One region of the Variovorax pasteuri genome, then DNA from elsewhere that is predicted to be linked to it. Evidence: riboswitches for the same ligand, from Rfam matches in the RefSeq annotation. Region 1 holds a riboswitch; the other holds the start of a gene.

Region 1 (6,983 bases):
CGGTGCCGCTGGCGCCGCGCGGCATTCTGGCGATGACGGCGTCGGTGTCCAAGGCACCCACTACACCCGCGGTGCCGGCGAAGCGCGTCACGCCTTCGGCCAGACGACGCGCCCTTGCGCAGCATCGCCGAGACGGGCGATGAACGCATCGGCGTCGGGCTCGGGCAGCGAGAAGGCGAAGGCCACGTCGTCGCCGTGCGCCACACCGTCGAGCACCGCGCCCGCCGCGGCAAGCTCGCGACGCACCAGGCCTTCGAGCGCGTAGGGCACCGTGCAGCGCAGGCTGCGCTGGCGCACCAGCGGCACGAGCGCGGCGCCGAGCAGGGCCTGCGCGACCGCATCGGTGTAGGCCCGCACGAGGCCGCCCGCGCCCAGCTTCACACCGCCGAAATAGCGCACCACGGTGGCAAGCGCTCCTTCGATCTGCTGGTGGCGCAGCACCTCGAGCATCGGCCGCCCGGCGGTGCCGCCGGGCTCGCCGTCGTCGTTCGCGGCCGACTGTCCGCCGGCCATCAGGGCCCAGCACACATGCGCTGCGGCGGGGTGCTCGGCGCGCAGCGAAGCCACCACGGCCAGCGCGGCCGCGCGGTCGGCGACCGGCTGCACGCAGCCGATGAAGCGGCTCTTCCTGATGAGCAACTCGCTGTGGACCGGCTCGGCAAGCGTGAAGCTCATCGCGCGCTGCGGGCGTGCTTCAGCTTCAGCTGCCGCCGCGCTCGAACTTGAAGACCGCCGTGCCGGCGCGCGCATTGGGCAGCCAGCGCACGTCGCGGCCGTCCTGCAGGCCGAAGGCATCGAGCACGCGCAGGTTGTTCTTGCCGGCCAGCACTTCGAAGTCCTTGAAGGTGCCCACGCGGATGTTGGGCGTGTCGTACCACTGGTAGGGCAGGCGGCGCGTCACCGGCATGCGGCCGCGCGCCACGCTCAGGCGGTTGGGCCAGTGCGCGAAGTTGGGAAAGGCGACGATGCCGGTGCGCCCCACGCGCGCGGTCTCGCGCAGCATCACCTCGGCGTTGCGCAGGTGTTGCAGCGTGTCGATCTGCAGCACCACGTCGAACGAGGCGTCGTCGAACATCGCCAGGCCTTCGTCGAGGTTCAGCTGGATCACGTCGACACCGCGGCGAATGCACTGCAGCACGTTGCCGTCGGCAATCTCCACGCCGTAGCCGGTGCAGCCGCGCTCGCGCTGCAGCAGGTCGAGCAGGGCGCCGTCGCCGCAGCCGAGGTCGAGCACGCGCGAGCCCTTCGGCACGAGCTGCGCAATCAGGCGTTGATGGTCGAGGTCGCTCATTGGATCTCCTTGGCAACGCGCTCGAAGTAGGAGCGCACCACACCCATGTAGCGCACGTCGTCGAGCAGGAAGGCGTCGTGGCCGTGCGGCGCGTCGATCTCTGCGTAGCTCACGTTGCGGCGGTTCTCCAGCAGCGCCTTCACCAGCTCGCGGCTGCGCGCGGGCGAGAAGCGCCAGTCGGTCTTGAAGCTCACGAGCAGGAACTTGGCCGTGGCATGGGCGAACGCGGTGCTGAGCTTGCCGCCGTGGCTGCGCGCGGGGTCGAAGTAGTCGAGCGCGCGGGTGATCAGCAGGTAGGTGTTGGCGTCGAAGTACTCGCTGAACTTGTCGCCCTGGTAGCGCAGGTAGCTCTCGATCTGGAACTCGACGTCCTGCGTGGAATAGCGGTAGTCGAGCGCCGCGGGCCCGCCGTTGCCCTCACCTTCCACGGCACTGCGCAGGATGCGGCCGAACTTCGCGTTCATCACGTCGTCGCTGAGGTACGTGATGTGGCCGATCATTCGCGCGATGCGCAGGCCGCGCTTCGGAACGACGCCGTGTTCGTAGAAATGGCCGCCGTGGAAGTCGGGGTCGGTCACGATGGCGCGGCGCGCCACCTCGTTGAAGGCGATGTTCTCGGCCGTGAGGTTGGGCGCGCTGGCCACCACCACGGCGTGGCGCACGCGCGCGGGGTACTGCAGCGTCCAGGACAGCGCCTGCATGCCGCCGAGGCTGCCGCCCATCACGGCCGCGAGCGTGTCGATGCCGAGCGCGTCGAGCAGCGCGGCCTGGGCGTCGACCCAGTCCTCGACCGTGACCACCGGGAAGTCGGCGCCGTAGACGCGGCCGGTGGCGGGGTTGACGTGCATCGGGCCGGTCGAGCCGAAGCAGGAGCCGAGGTTGTTCACGCCGATCACGAAGAAGCGGTCGGTGTCGACCGGCTTGCCCGGGCCCACCATGTTGTCCCACCAGCCCTCGGAGCGGGCCTGGCCCTGGTAGACGCCGGCGACGTGGTGCGAAGCGTTGAGCGCATGGCACACCAGCACCGCATTGCTGCGCTCGGCGTTCAGGGTGCCGTAGGTTTCGTAGGCGAGCGTGTAGTCGCTGATCGACGCGCCGCTGCGCAAGGCCAGCGGCCCGGCGAACTGCATCGACTGCGAGGTGACGACCAAAGGAGGTGACGACGACATGAATGAAAAAACCCGGCCTCGCCAAAAACGAGCCGGGTCTGCCGCGCCTGTCTTTAGCTGAATTTATAAAGCGCCCGCAAGCTGTAGCAAATCGGCGCAGGGCAAGTATATCCCTCAGGCTTCGCGCACTTCGTGTCGCTTCTCCACCCCCTTTCCGGGGGCAACACCGGCGGCCCGGCGAAGCCGGTTCCGCGGTGTTCCTGGAAGGAACCCGTCCTTCTTACCAGCCGACGATCATGACGATGCCGAGCACCAGGAAGATCGCGGCGGAGATGCCGTGCACGAGCTTGATCGGCACGCGTCGCACGATCTTGTCGCCCAGCCACACCACCGGCGCGTTGGCCAGCATCATGCCCAGCGTGGTGCCGGCGACCACCCAGAAGTAGTCGTGCGTGAAGCGCGCGGCGAGCATGACGGTGGCGATCTGGGTCTTGTCGCCCATCTCGGCCAGGAAGAAGGCGATCACGGTGGTGCCGAAGACGCCGAACTTCGAAACGCCCGGGGCGTCGTCGTCGTCGAGCTTGTCGGGAATCAGCATCCAGACCGCCATGGCGATGAACGAGCCGCCAAGGATCCAGCGCAACACCTCGGGCCCGAGCCAGCGCGTGATGTAGTTGCCGACGGCACCCGCCAGCGCGTGATTGACGATGGTGGCGACGAAGATGCCGAGCACGATCGGCCAGGGTTTCCTGAAACGGGCCGCAAGCAAAAGGGCCAGGAGTTGGGTCTTGTCGCCCATTTCCGCGAGCGCAACAACGCCGGTTGCAACGAGAAAAGCTTCCATGATGAACGTGGGGTTCCTTGGGCCGAAGGACGCAATTGACCATGCAACACCTTCGGCCATATTTCCCGAAGTTGCATGGTCAAAGGTCTCGCCAGGTGTGGGCTCACTGCACGCGCCATGTCCCGTGTGGGGCAGGACAAGTCTGTTGACGCGGGCCCTTCTCGCAAATCGGAAGGCGGCTACTCCCCAATGACGGGGCGGATTCTAACCACCGGTCGCGCCGGAATACCACCCCCAACAGTAAGCGTGCACTGGCTTTCCGATGGTTTTGACAGGGGCTACCTCAAGACGCAAATTCCCGCTTGCTTTTTAAATATTTCACCCATAATGCACGAGCCTCCCTCTTCATTTTGGCCGGGAGACAGCTCGGTGATCGGTCAGTTTCGCGCGACTCGACGGCTCTCGTTTGAGTGATGCTTTCGGGACTCCATCGCTTTTCTTGATGTGTTTATAGGAGTCCCTCGATGGGCAACAAACTGTACGTCGGCAACCTGCCTTACTCGGTGCGCGACCAGGATCTCGAACAGGCTTTCGGCCAGTTCGGCGCAGTGACCAGCGCCAAGGTCATGATGGAACGCGACACCGGCCGCTCGAAGGGCTTCGGCTTCGTCGAGATGGGCAGTGACGCGGAAGCGCAAGCAGCCATCACCGGCATGAACGGCCAGCCCCTGGGCGGCCGCAGCGTCGTCGTCAACGAAGCACGTCCGATGGAAGCACGTCCCCCGCGCAGCGGTGGTGGCGGCGGCTACGGCGGCGGTGGTGGTGGTTATGGCGGCGGTGGTGGCGGTGGCTACGGCGGCGGCGGTGGTGGCTACGGTGGCGGTGGCGGCGATCGCAGCGGCGGCGGTGGTGGTCGCTCCGGCGGTGGCGGCTACGGCGGCGGTGGCGGTGGCCGCAGTGGCGGTGGCGGTGGCGGTGGAGACGGTGGTTTCCGCAGCCCCTACGGTGCCGGCCCGCGTGGCGGCGGCGGTGGTGGCCGCAGCGGCGGTGGTGGCGGCGGCTACGGCGGTGGTGGCGGCAACAGCTACTGAGCCCTGCACCTCGGCACACAGAAAGACAAAAGGCTCCCTCCGGAGCCTTTTTTCATGGTCGGCGCGCGCAAGACGCGCGCCGGCGTGATCGCGCTCAGGCTTCCCCGCTGCGCTTCTTGCGCCCCCGCCCCTGCACGGCCCGGTCAAGCAGGGCATTGGGCAGCATGCGCATGACCTTCGCGATCACGCCCATCTGCCATGGAATCACGCGGTAGCTGGTGCCCGACTCGATGGCGCGCAGCGCCTGGGCGGCGAAGTCTTCCGCCTTCATGAGAAACGGCATGCCGTAGCGGTTGCCCTGCGTGAGCGGCGTGTCGATGTAGCCCGGGCACAGGGTGACCACCTTGACGCCGCTGTTGTGCAGCTCGCCGCGAAGGCTTTCGCAGTACGCCACCACGCCGGCCTTGCTGGCGCAGTAGGCACCGTGCCCCGGAAGCCCCCGAATGGACGCCACGCTGCCGATGCCCACCAGCCGACCGCTGCCGCGCCGCACCATGGCCCGCACGAACGGATGGAAGGTGGCGGCCAGGCCGACGTTGTTGGTGGCAAAGGTCTGCGCCAGCACGTCCAGGTCGGCGCGCTCCGCCGTGTCGATGCCCACGCTGATGCCGGCATTGGCGATCACCACGTCGGGCAACCCCTGGCGCGCGATGCAGGCGTTGCCTGCAGCCACGATGCTGTCGCTCTGCGCCACGTCAGCACTATAAATTTGATAGCGATCCGTGCTTAATTGACGCGCGTTCGCCCACGATTCGATCTCTGCCGTGCGGCGCGCGACGAGCGCCAGCCGGTAGCCCGCGTCGCAGAAGCTCGCGGCCAGGGCCTGGCCGATGCCGCTCGATGCGCCGGTGATGAAGACTAGCGGGGACGTGGTCATGCGGGGGTTTGTTCTTCTTCAGCGCTTCTTGGCGGGGGCAGGGGCGGCAGCCGCCGCCGACGGAATCAGCACCCCGCGCACCCGGCCGTTCAGGTTGGCCACGCCGCTCAGGTTGTCGTAGTCGAGCGTGTCGCCCACGAACTTGTCGGTGCCGCGGATGAGCGTGACCGGCTTGTTCGAGGTGACGCGCTCGGTGTCGACGTAGGCATGCAGGAAGTCGCCGCGAAACTCGAGCTGCGGCGTGGCCTTGCCGCCCGGGCCCACCGTCGGCTCTCGGATGACGATTGCATTGCCGAACAGCTGGATCTCGCTGCCGTCGGAATTCGACAGGCCCCGGTCGGCCGTTGCGCGGGTCACGAGCCCTTCGGGCGACACGGAGCGCATGCGCACCTTGTCGACTTCCATGGTGTCGGTGTCGGGGAAGTGCCGGCCCTCGGTGCCGTGCAGCTCGCTGCGCAGGTCGCCGTTGGGCAGGAAGTTCTTGATGACGAAATCGCGCATGAAGTAGTCGGGCTCGTGCGTGGGCGCCGCCTTGGCCACGGGCTCCAGCAGCTTGGGCGCGTTGCGCACCAGCCAGTAGGTGCCCAGCGCGACGGCCGCCGTCAGGATGATCGGCAGGTAGATCGTGGCGCGGTCGAGGACGTCGCGCGCCAGGCCCCACACGCGTTTCACATTGCTCATGGCTTCGGTTCCCGGTTCGGGCCCAGCGCCGCGTCGAGCAGCGCGCGGTATTGGCCGCAGGCGGTGAGCAGCAGGTCGCAGAACTCGCGCGCCGCGCCTTCGCCGCCGCGCGCCTGGGTCACATAGTTTGCAATGCCGCGCACCTCGGCATGCGCATTGGCCGGCGCCGCCGCGAAGCCCACGCGCGTGAGCACGGGCAGGTCGGGCCAGTCGTCGCCGATGGCCGCGGCCTGCGCCCAGCCGAAGCCCAGCTGGTCGAGCATGGCCTGTGCGGCGGGCAGCTTGTCTTCGGTGCCGTAGCGCACGTGCTCGATGCCGAGCGCCTCGAGCCGCACGCGCAGCGGCTTGGAGTCGCGCCCGGTGATCACGGCCGGCACGATGCCGGCCTTGCGCAAGAGCTTCAGGCCGTAGCCGTCGAGGATGCTGAAGCGCTTGAGCGTCTCGCCGTGCTCGGTGAAGTACACCCCGCCGTCGGTCAGCACGCCGTCGATGTCGAAGAAGACGATGCGCACGTCCTGCGCGGCGAGCAAGGTCTCGGCCTGGAACTCGAGCGGCATCAGATGACCTTCGCTCGCATCAGGTCGTTGGTGTTGATCGCGCCCACGATCACCCCCGCGCCGTCGATCACAAACAGGCGGGTGATGCCGCATTGCTCCATCAGCTCGGCGGCCTCCACCGCCAGCGCGTCCACGCGGATGGTGCGCGGGTTGCGGTGCATCACCTCGGCCGCCTTGGGGCTGCGCAGGTCGGCGCCGGCTTCGATCAGGCGGCGCAGGTCGCCGTCGGTGAAGATGCCCGCGGCGCGGCCATCGGGCTCGACCACCGCAGCGGCGCCGAAGCCCTTGATGCTCATCGCGCGCATCAGCTCGCTGATGCTGGCCGACGGCGGCACGCGCGGCACCTCGTCGCCCGAGCGCATGACGTCGCTCACGTGCGTGAGCAGCTTGCGCCCGAGCGCGCCGCCCGGGTGCGAGCGCGCGAAGTCTTCGGAGCCGAAGCCGCGCGCGTCGAGCAGCGCCACGGCCAGCGCGTCGCCCATCGCCATCTGCGCGGTGGTGCTCGCGGTGGGGGCGAGGTTGAGCGGGCAGGCTTCCTTGGCCACGCCCGCGTCGATCACGATGTCGGCGTGGCGCGCCAGGGTCGATTCGGG
Region 2 (6,983 bases), on a different contig from region 1:
TCGGCGAAGCCGGGCTGCGCGCGCGCGGCGGCAACGTGCCGGCGGTCGATGTCTTCATCTGCACCTACAACGAAGAACTGGGCGTGCTCGAGAAGACGATTCTTGCGGCCCAGGCCATCGACTATCCGCATGTGAACGTGTGGGTGCTCGACGACACGCGGCGCGACTGGCTGCGCGACTACTGCGAGCGCAAGGGCGTGCACTACGCGCGGCGGCCCGACAACGCGCACGCCAAGGCCGGCAACCTGAACAACGGCCTGCGCCAGTCGGCCGCGGCCACCAATGCGCCGTACATCCTGGTGCTGGACGCCGACTTCACGCCGCACCGCAACATCGTGTACCGCACGCTGGGCCTGTTCGACGAGCCGAAGGTGGGCCTGGTGCAGACGCCGCAGTTCTATTACAACGCCGACCCCATCCAGCACAACCTGCGCGCCACCGACAGCTGGGTCGACGAGCAGCGGGTGTTCTTCGACGTGCTGCAGCCCGCCAAGGACGCGGCCGACGTGGCCTTCTGCGTCGGCACCTCGTTCGTGATCCGGCGCGACGCCATCACCGAGGCGGGCGGCTTCCCCACCGGCAGCGTGTGCGAGGACATCTACACCACCTACACGCTGATGCGCTTCGGCTGGGTCACGCGCTGGCTGAACGAGCGGCTGTCGAACGGGCTCTCGGCGGACAGCATCGTCGACTACATCAACCAGCGCAGCCGCTGGTGCCTGGGCACCATCCAGGTGGCGCTGCTGCGGGACGGCCCGCTGCGCGGCCGCGGCTACAGCTTTGCGGCGCGCGTGCACTACGTGCACGGCCTGCTGCACTGGCTGACCAAGCCCTTCATCCTGATGATGCTGGCGGCCCCTGCGCTGTACTGGTACACGGGCGTGTCGGCCTTCCACGCCACGCCGCGCGCCTTTGCCCTGTACGGCCTGCCGCCGCTGGTCATGTTCTGGGGCTACACCTACTGGATCAGCCAGCGCCGCTGCCTGCCGGTGTTCACCGAGGTCACGCAGATCGTGGCCGCCATGGCGGTCACGCGCACCATCGTCACCTCGCTGGTCCGGCCGTTCGGGCGCCCCTTCAAGGTCACGGCCAAGGGGCAGGACCGCTCCAAGACGGTGGTGCACTGGAACCTGGTTCTGGTCTTCGGCGGGCTCATCGCGGCCATGGAGGCGGCGGCCATCGGCTCCATCGGCAACGCCATGACCACCGGCGACATGCTCAACGTGCTGTGGACCATCGTCACCACGCTGTACTGCCTGGCCGCGCTCATCGCCTGCATCGACCGCCCGCGGCCCGAGCACGACGAACGCTTTCCGTATCTGGCCGACACCACGCTGCGCAGCGCCGCGGGCGTGGGCGCGACGCGCTTCGTGGAGATTGCGGTCGACGGCGCCGTGCTGCGCGAAAGCGCCCTGCTGCGGCGCATGCCTGTGGGCGAACCGCTGGACGTGCACGTCGACCACGTGGGCTGGGTGTCGGCGCTGGTGACGGGGCGCTCCGCCGCGGGCGTGGCGCTGTCCTTCGTGCACGACGAGGTGCTCCACGACCACCTGGTCCGCCATGTGTTCAGCCTGCCGCCCAGCCATGTCGCCGTGCAGGTGAACCCGGGGCGCGCGGCGCTCGCGTTCATGGGAAGCGCCGGTTGGCACTGGCCGCGCTTTCCGGCGGCCTTTGCGCGCGTCATGGCTGCACCGCTGCCGATGGTCATGGTGCTGATGCTCGGCGTGCTGGTGCTGTCGGGCTGCAACCTCACGCCGCCGCTCAAGGAAGCCGACGTCGTGGTGCCCACCCAGTGGGCCGAGGGCACGGGCAACGCCGCCGCCACGCCGATGGCCTGGCACGCGTTCGTGCGCGACGACGAGCTGCGCGGCCTCATTGCCACCGCCCTGCTGCAGAACCGCGACCTGCGCGTGTACGCAGCCAAGGCCCGCGAGGCGCGCGCCGTGTACGGCGGCACGCGCGCCAGCCTCTTTCCCGAAATCGGCCTGGCCGGCTCGGTCGGGCGCGGCAACGTGACCACCTCGCTCGGCCCCGACGGCATCGTCACCAACAACCAGGCGGTGGGCCGCGTGGCCACCACCTACGCCGTGCAGGCCGGCGTCACGGCGTACGAGCTCGACTTCTTCGGCCATGTCGATGCCGGCGTGAAGCAGGCCGGCTCACAGGCCCTGGCCAGCGAGCGCGACCTGGCGGCCGCGCGCATGAACCTGGTGGGCGAGGTGTCGAACGCCTACCTCACGCTGCGCGCCGACCGCGCCCTGCTGGCGCTCGCCGAGGGTGACCTCGCCAACCAGTCCGACAGCACCCGCGTGATGCAGCGCGCCCGCACCGTGGGCGGCACGTCGGACCTGAACGTGCTGCGCTCGCAGTCGCTGGTGGAGCGCGCCAACGTGCAGCGCGAAGAGTTCCGCATGCGCGTGGGGCAAGACCTGCAGTGGCTGGCCGTGCTGGTCGGCCAGCCCGTGCCACCGACCATCGGCATGCAGCGCCCGTGGCCCGAGCGTTCGGTGGCCGACGTGCCGGTCGGGCTGCCCGCCAGCCTGCTGCAGCGCCGCCCCGACCTGCTGGCAGCCTACGCCCGCGTCGAGGCCGCGAACTCGGGCGTGGGCGCGGCCAAGGCGGCGTTCTACCCGAGCTTTTCATTGACGGCGGTGGCGGGTGGGCTGAGCACCGAGTTCTCCAGCCTGCTGGGCTCGGGCAACCGCAGCTGGGCCACCGTGCTCGGCGTGTCGCTGCCCATCTTCGACTGGGGCCGCCGCTCGGCCAACCTGAGCGCCAACGAAGAGCGGCTGGCCGCCGCCATGGCCAGCTACGAGTACGCGGTGCAGCAGGCGCTGCGCGAAACGGCCAACGCGCTCATCGCCGACAGCCACCTGCGGCCGCAGATCGCGGCGCAGCAGGCGCGCGTGCAGGCGCTGGACAAGGTGGCGTCCATTTCGCGCACGCGCTTTCGCAACGGGCTGGAGGACTACTTCGCCGGCGCCGATTCGCAGCGCGAGCTGTACATCGAGCAGCGCCAGGCCATCGAGCTGCAGCTCAAGCAGGCGGTGAACACCGTGAACCTCTACAAGGCGCTCGGGGGCGGATGGGACGATGCGCCGGCGGGAGCGGTCGCGTCGAACACGCCGCGTTGATGCGGGCCGCCTGATCCGCTTGCGTGCGCATCCGCTGGCGGCGCACTGCCCGTGGCGGCCTGGCTGCGCGTGATCGAGCGCAGCAGGAAGTCGGCCAGATCGTCCACGCGCGACTCGGTGCGCCGCAGCGACTGCGCCAACTGCTCGCCGCCGAACTCGTCGGACTCCACCGCCGCCTCGAACACCTCGGTGATGCCGATGTAGCCCAGCGCCGCGCGCACGCTGCTCTCGGTGTGGTTGAGGTGCGCCACGCGTCCGCCCCCACCCTCGCCGTCGCCGTAGCCGTAGCCGTGGTCCCCGCGCGCGCCCAGCAGCACCGCGCGCTTGCCCGCATCCGCCAGCAGCGGCCAGTACGGCACCGCGCCGCGCGCACGGTCGAAGCCGAAGGTCCGGCCCACGCGCACGATGTTGTCGATCCAGGCCTTGAACTGCGCGGGCACGCTGAAGTTGTACATGGGCAGGCCGATGACCACGAGGTCTGCGGCGATGAGCTGGTCGACCAGGCGGTCGCTTTCCGCCAGCGCCTCGGACATCCAGGGTTCGCGTGCGGCCGGTGGCGTGAAAGCCGCGTGGATCCATCGGCCGTCGACGGGCGCGGGCGGGTGCTGGCCCACGTCGAGGTGGTCGATGCGGTCGCCGGGGCGTGCCTGGCGCCATCGCTCGACGAAGCGCGCAGAAAGGCGGCGCGTGTGCGAGCCGTGCGGGTCGGTGCCGGAGCGGCCCGCGCGGGCGCTGGCGTCGATGTGAAGAAGGTTCAGGGTCTGGGTCTTCATGGGTGAGCTGGGTTGATGTGCCTTGCGCTGCCACAATGGCGTTGCAGGCCCTGAATCTAGGCATGCAGGCCCGTCTCCACAAACGATCATTTCTCTGCCCATGGACGAGATTGGCTCATCTGTTCGCCCTCCCCGCCGGCTGCCGCCGCTGCTGTCCCTGCGCGCCTTCGAGGCCGCCGCTGCCCACCTGAGCTTTCAGCGCGCGGCGCTCGAGCTCTCGGTGACGCCGTCGGCCATCAGCCACCAGGTGCGCGCGCTCGAAGACACGCTGGGCCAGCCGTTGTTTCGCAGGCTCACGCGGCAGCTCGCGCTGACGCCCGCTGGCCGCCGGCTCTTCGACGATCTGCGCACGGGCTTCGACGTGCTGCAAGCCGGTGTCGACAAGCTGCGCCGACCCGCCGCATCGCAGGCCGTGACGCTGACGACCAACACCGCCTTCGCCGCGCGCTGGGTGCTGCCGCGCATGGAGGCGTTCCGCAAGTCATGCCCCCACGTCGAACTGCGCTTGCACACGAGCGACACGCTGGTCGACCTTGCACGCGGCGACGCCGACATCGCGGTGCGCTCCGGCAGCGGCAACTGGCCGGGGCTGGTGTCGCGCGAACTCATGCCCGAGCGCTATGCGCCGCTGTGCAGCCCGATGCTGGGGTTGAAGCGCGTGGCCGACCTGCCGAAGCACCAGCTCATTCATTGCGACTGGCAGCCGCAGGCCCTTGCGCCGGCCGTGTGGCCGCGCTGGTTTCGTGAAGCCGGCATCGCGCCACCGAGGGGGCGTGGGATCAAAGCCGCGGGCCTGTCGTTTTCCGACGAGACGCACGCCACGCTGGCGGCGCTCGCGGGGCATGGCGTGGCGCTGCTGAGCCTCACGCTGTCCGCGGAAGAACTGCGCAGCGGGGCGCTGGTGCAGCCCTTCGGGCCCGCGCTGGCTACCGGCAGCTACTTTCTTGCGGCGGCCCACGGGCGGCAGAACGAACCGGCGATTCGCGCGGTGTGGGACTGGGTCGCGGCGCAGGCCGTTGCCGGCTGACGATGCTGCACGCGCGCGCAAGCGCGTGCAGCCCGGCGAACCCGTTCAGCCTGGGCTCAAGCCATGCCGTTCAGGTGCTCGTAAAGAATGAAGAACCCGATCCCGATCAGCACCACGCCGCCCAGGATCTCGGCGCGCTTGCCGACCACCGCGCCCAGCACGCGCCCCACCATCACGCCGAGGGTCACCATCGTCATCGTCGCCAGCCCGATGGCCAGCGCGGTCCACGCGATGTTGACGTTGATGAAGGCCAGCCCGACACCCACCGCCATGGCGTCGATGCTCGTGGCGAAGCCGGTGATCGCGAGCGTCCAGAAGGAGTTGCGGCTCGGCTTGTCGTCGACGGCGTCGGGTGCGCCGAAGCCCGCCCAGATCATGCGCAGGCCCAGCACGCTGAGCAGCGTGACCGCGATCCAGTGGTCCCATTTCGCGACGTAGCTCGCGGCGGCAAGGCCCGCCGCCCAGCCGATGACCGGCGTGATCGCCTCGATGACGCCGAAGATGAGTCCCGTGCGCAGGGCTTCGCGCCAGGAAGGTTTGCGCAGTGCTGCGCCTTTGCCGACAGCGGCGGCGAAAGCATCCGTCGACATGGCGAATGCAAGGAGGATCGTGGAAGCAAGGTTCATTTTGGAAGTAGCAGGCAAGGCCGGTTCAAGACGCCGCGGCACACGAACCCGCCGGCCAAGGCCGCGTTCGTGCACCGCTGGTCTCGCCAACCTTTCGGCTGCTCACGCCACGGTCGCATGGTGCGAACCGAGTATGTTGACGTGAGCGCTTCCGAAGTCCGGAAGCCGGCTACTCCCCAAGGGAGCGGCGATTCTAGTGGGCCGGTTGCAACGCCCGTGTGACAGCGACTGCTTTGGCGGCAGGGTCTTGGCTTGATCGACCCCGCAAAAAAGCCTCCCGAAGGAGGCTCTTGAAGCGAAGGAACCGGACCGGTCAGTCCTTCTTTGTCAGCAGCGTCTTCACGACGTACCCGTCGCGGTACACGCCTTCGATGGTTCCGCCTTCCACGGGGTCGGTGGCATGCGCTGCCACGAACTTTTCCTCGCCCACGCGGTAGACCACGATGGTGCATGACGAGCGCTTGCTGAGGGTGCGGGCTACACCTGTGGCCTGGCGAAGGGTGGGGTACGTCTCCATGGGGCTCCTTGTCTGTTTTATGCCTTGAATAGTAGCCTTCAGGCAATCGAAACTCTTACAGAATTTGTTTCAAGTTGGCCACGACGCCAAACTGGAAGCCCTCATTTTTGTGCCTTGTGGTCGGCATGGGCGGAATGGATGGGCGCGTTGCCCTGGCGCGACTTGACAGACAGCTTCGCGCAAAGGCGCCATCCTCCCTTCACCGTGTCAGAGCGGATTCGGCCGCTGTCCGCTAGCTCCATCCTCCACTTGCCAGCCCAGGGCCCTCAACGCATCACGAAGACGATCGGCCTGCACCCAGTCTTTGTCGGCACGCGCGACCTGGCGCTGGGCAAGCAAGGTGGCAACCTCTGCGGGAATACGGTGCGGGTGCGGCGTCCACTGCCCCACGCGCAACCCGAGCACGGTATCGAAATGGTCGACCGTGGCGCGTCGGACCTCCGGCGGCAAATTGCCCCTGACCAGCTCCCACAGGACGGCCAACGCGCGCGGCAGGTTCAAGTCCTGGTTGACCTCAGTGTCGAAGCGAGCGACGAAGTCATGGTCGGCAACGCCGCCGGGTGGCCAGCTTGCATAGCTTCTGCGCAGCCGGTCCAGTGCCGACTGCGCCGCGTTCATCGCCTCTTCTGTGAAACGCAAGGTGCTTCGGTAGTGCGCGGTCAGGCACAGGTAGCGATAGGCCATCGGGTCGATGCCCTGGTCGATCAATGTCTGAAGGCGCAGGAAGCCGCCGTCCGCCTTGGCCATCTTCTTGTCGTCCAGCGTGAGAAAGTGCCCGTGCATCCAGAAATTGGCAACCCGGGTGCCATGGCAGGCCTGCGTCTGCGCAATCTCATTGCTGTGGTGCACCGCGACGTGGTCTTCGCCACCGCAATGAATGTCGAACCACGGCCCCAGCAGCGCGGC

What was found. Region 1 has a riboswitch for manganese ahead of ACSFBM_RS24135 (TMEM165/GDT1 family protein). Riboswitches for the same ligand answer to the same signal wherever they lie in the genome.
Region 2: linked by a shared signal. The riboswitch ahead of mntP (manganese efflux pump MntP) and the one ahead of ACSFBM_RS24135 (TMEM165/GDT1 family protein) in region 1 are both predicted to bind manganese.

What each region holds. Positions count from the first base shown of each region.
Region 1 is NZ_JBPJZS010000007.1:204,679-211,661, reverse strand. It holds gene ACSFBM_RS24155 (ion transporter) at 1-143, shown strand, start outside; gene ACSFBM_RS24150 (IMPACT family protein) at 88-675, opposite strand; gene metW (methionine biosynthesis protein MetW) at 701-1,291, opposite strand; gene metX (homoserine O-succinyltransferase MetX) at 1,288-2,460, opposite strand; gene ACSFBM_RS24135 (TMEM165/GDT1 family protein) at 2,681-3,244, opposite strand; yybP-ykoY riboswitch at 3,256-3,444, opposite strand; gene ACSFBM_RS24130 (RNA recognition motif domain-containing protein) at 3,709-4,275, shown strand; gene ACSFBM_RS24125 (SDR family oxidoreductase) at 4,370-5,152, opposite strand; gene lptC (LPS export ABC transporter periplasmic protein LptC) at 5,171-5,833, opposite strand; gene ACSFBM_RS24115 (KdsC family phosphatase) at 5,830-6,390, opposite strand; gene ACSFBM_RS24110 (KpsF/GutQ family sugar-phosphate isomerase) at 6,390-6,983, opposite strand, start outside.
Region 2 is NZ_JBPJZS010000008.1:236,265-243,247, forward strand. It holds gene ACSFBM_RS26055 (efflux transporter outer membrane subunit) at 1-3,134, shown strand, start outside; gene ACSFBM_RS26060 (FMN-dependent NADH-azoreductase) at 3,065-3,907, opposite strand; gene ACSFBM_RS26065 (LysR substrate-binding domain-containing protein) at 4,008-4,934, shown strand; gene mntP (manganese efflux pump MntP) at 4,991-5,560, opposite strand; yybP-ykoY riboswitch at 5,575-5,745, opposite strand; gene ACSFBM_RS26075 (hypothetical protein) at 5,874-6,077, opposite strand; gene cysS (cysteine--tRNA ligase) at 6,285-6,983, opposite strand, start outside.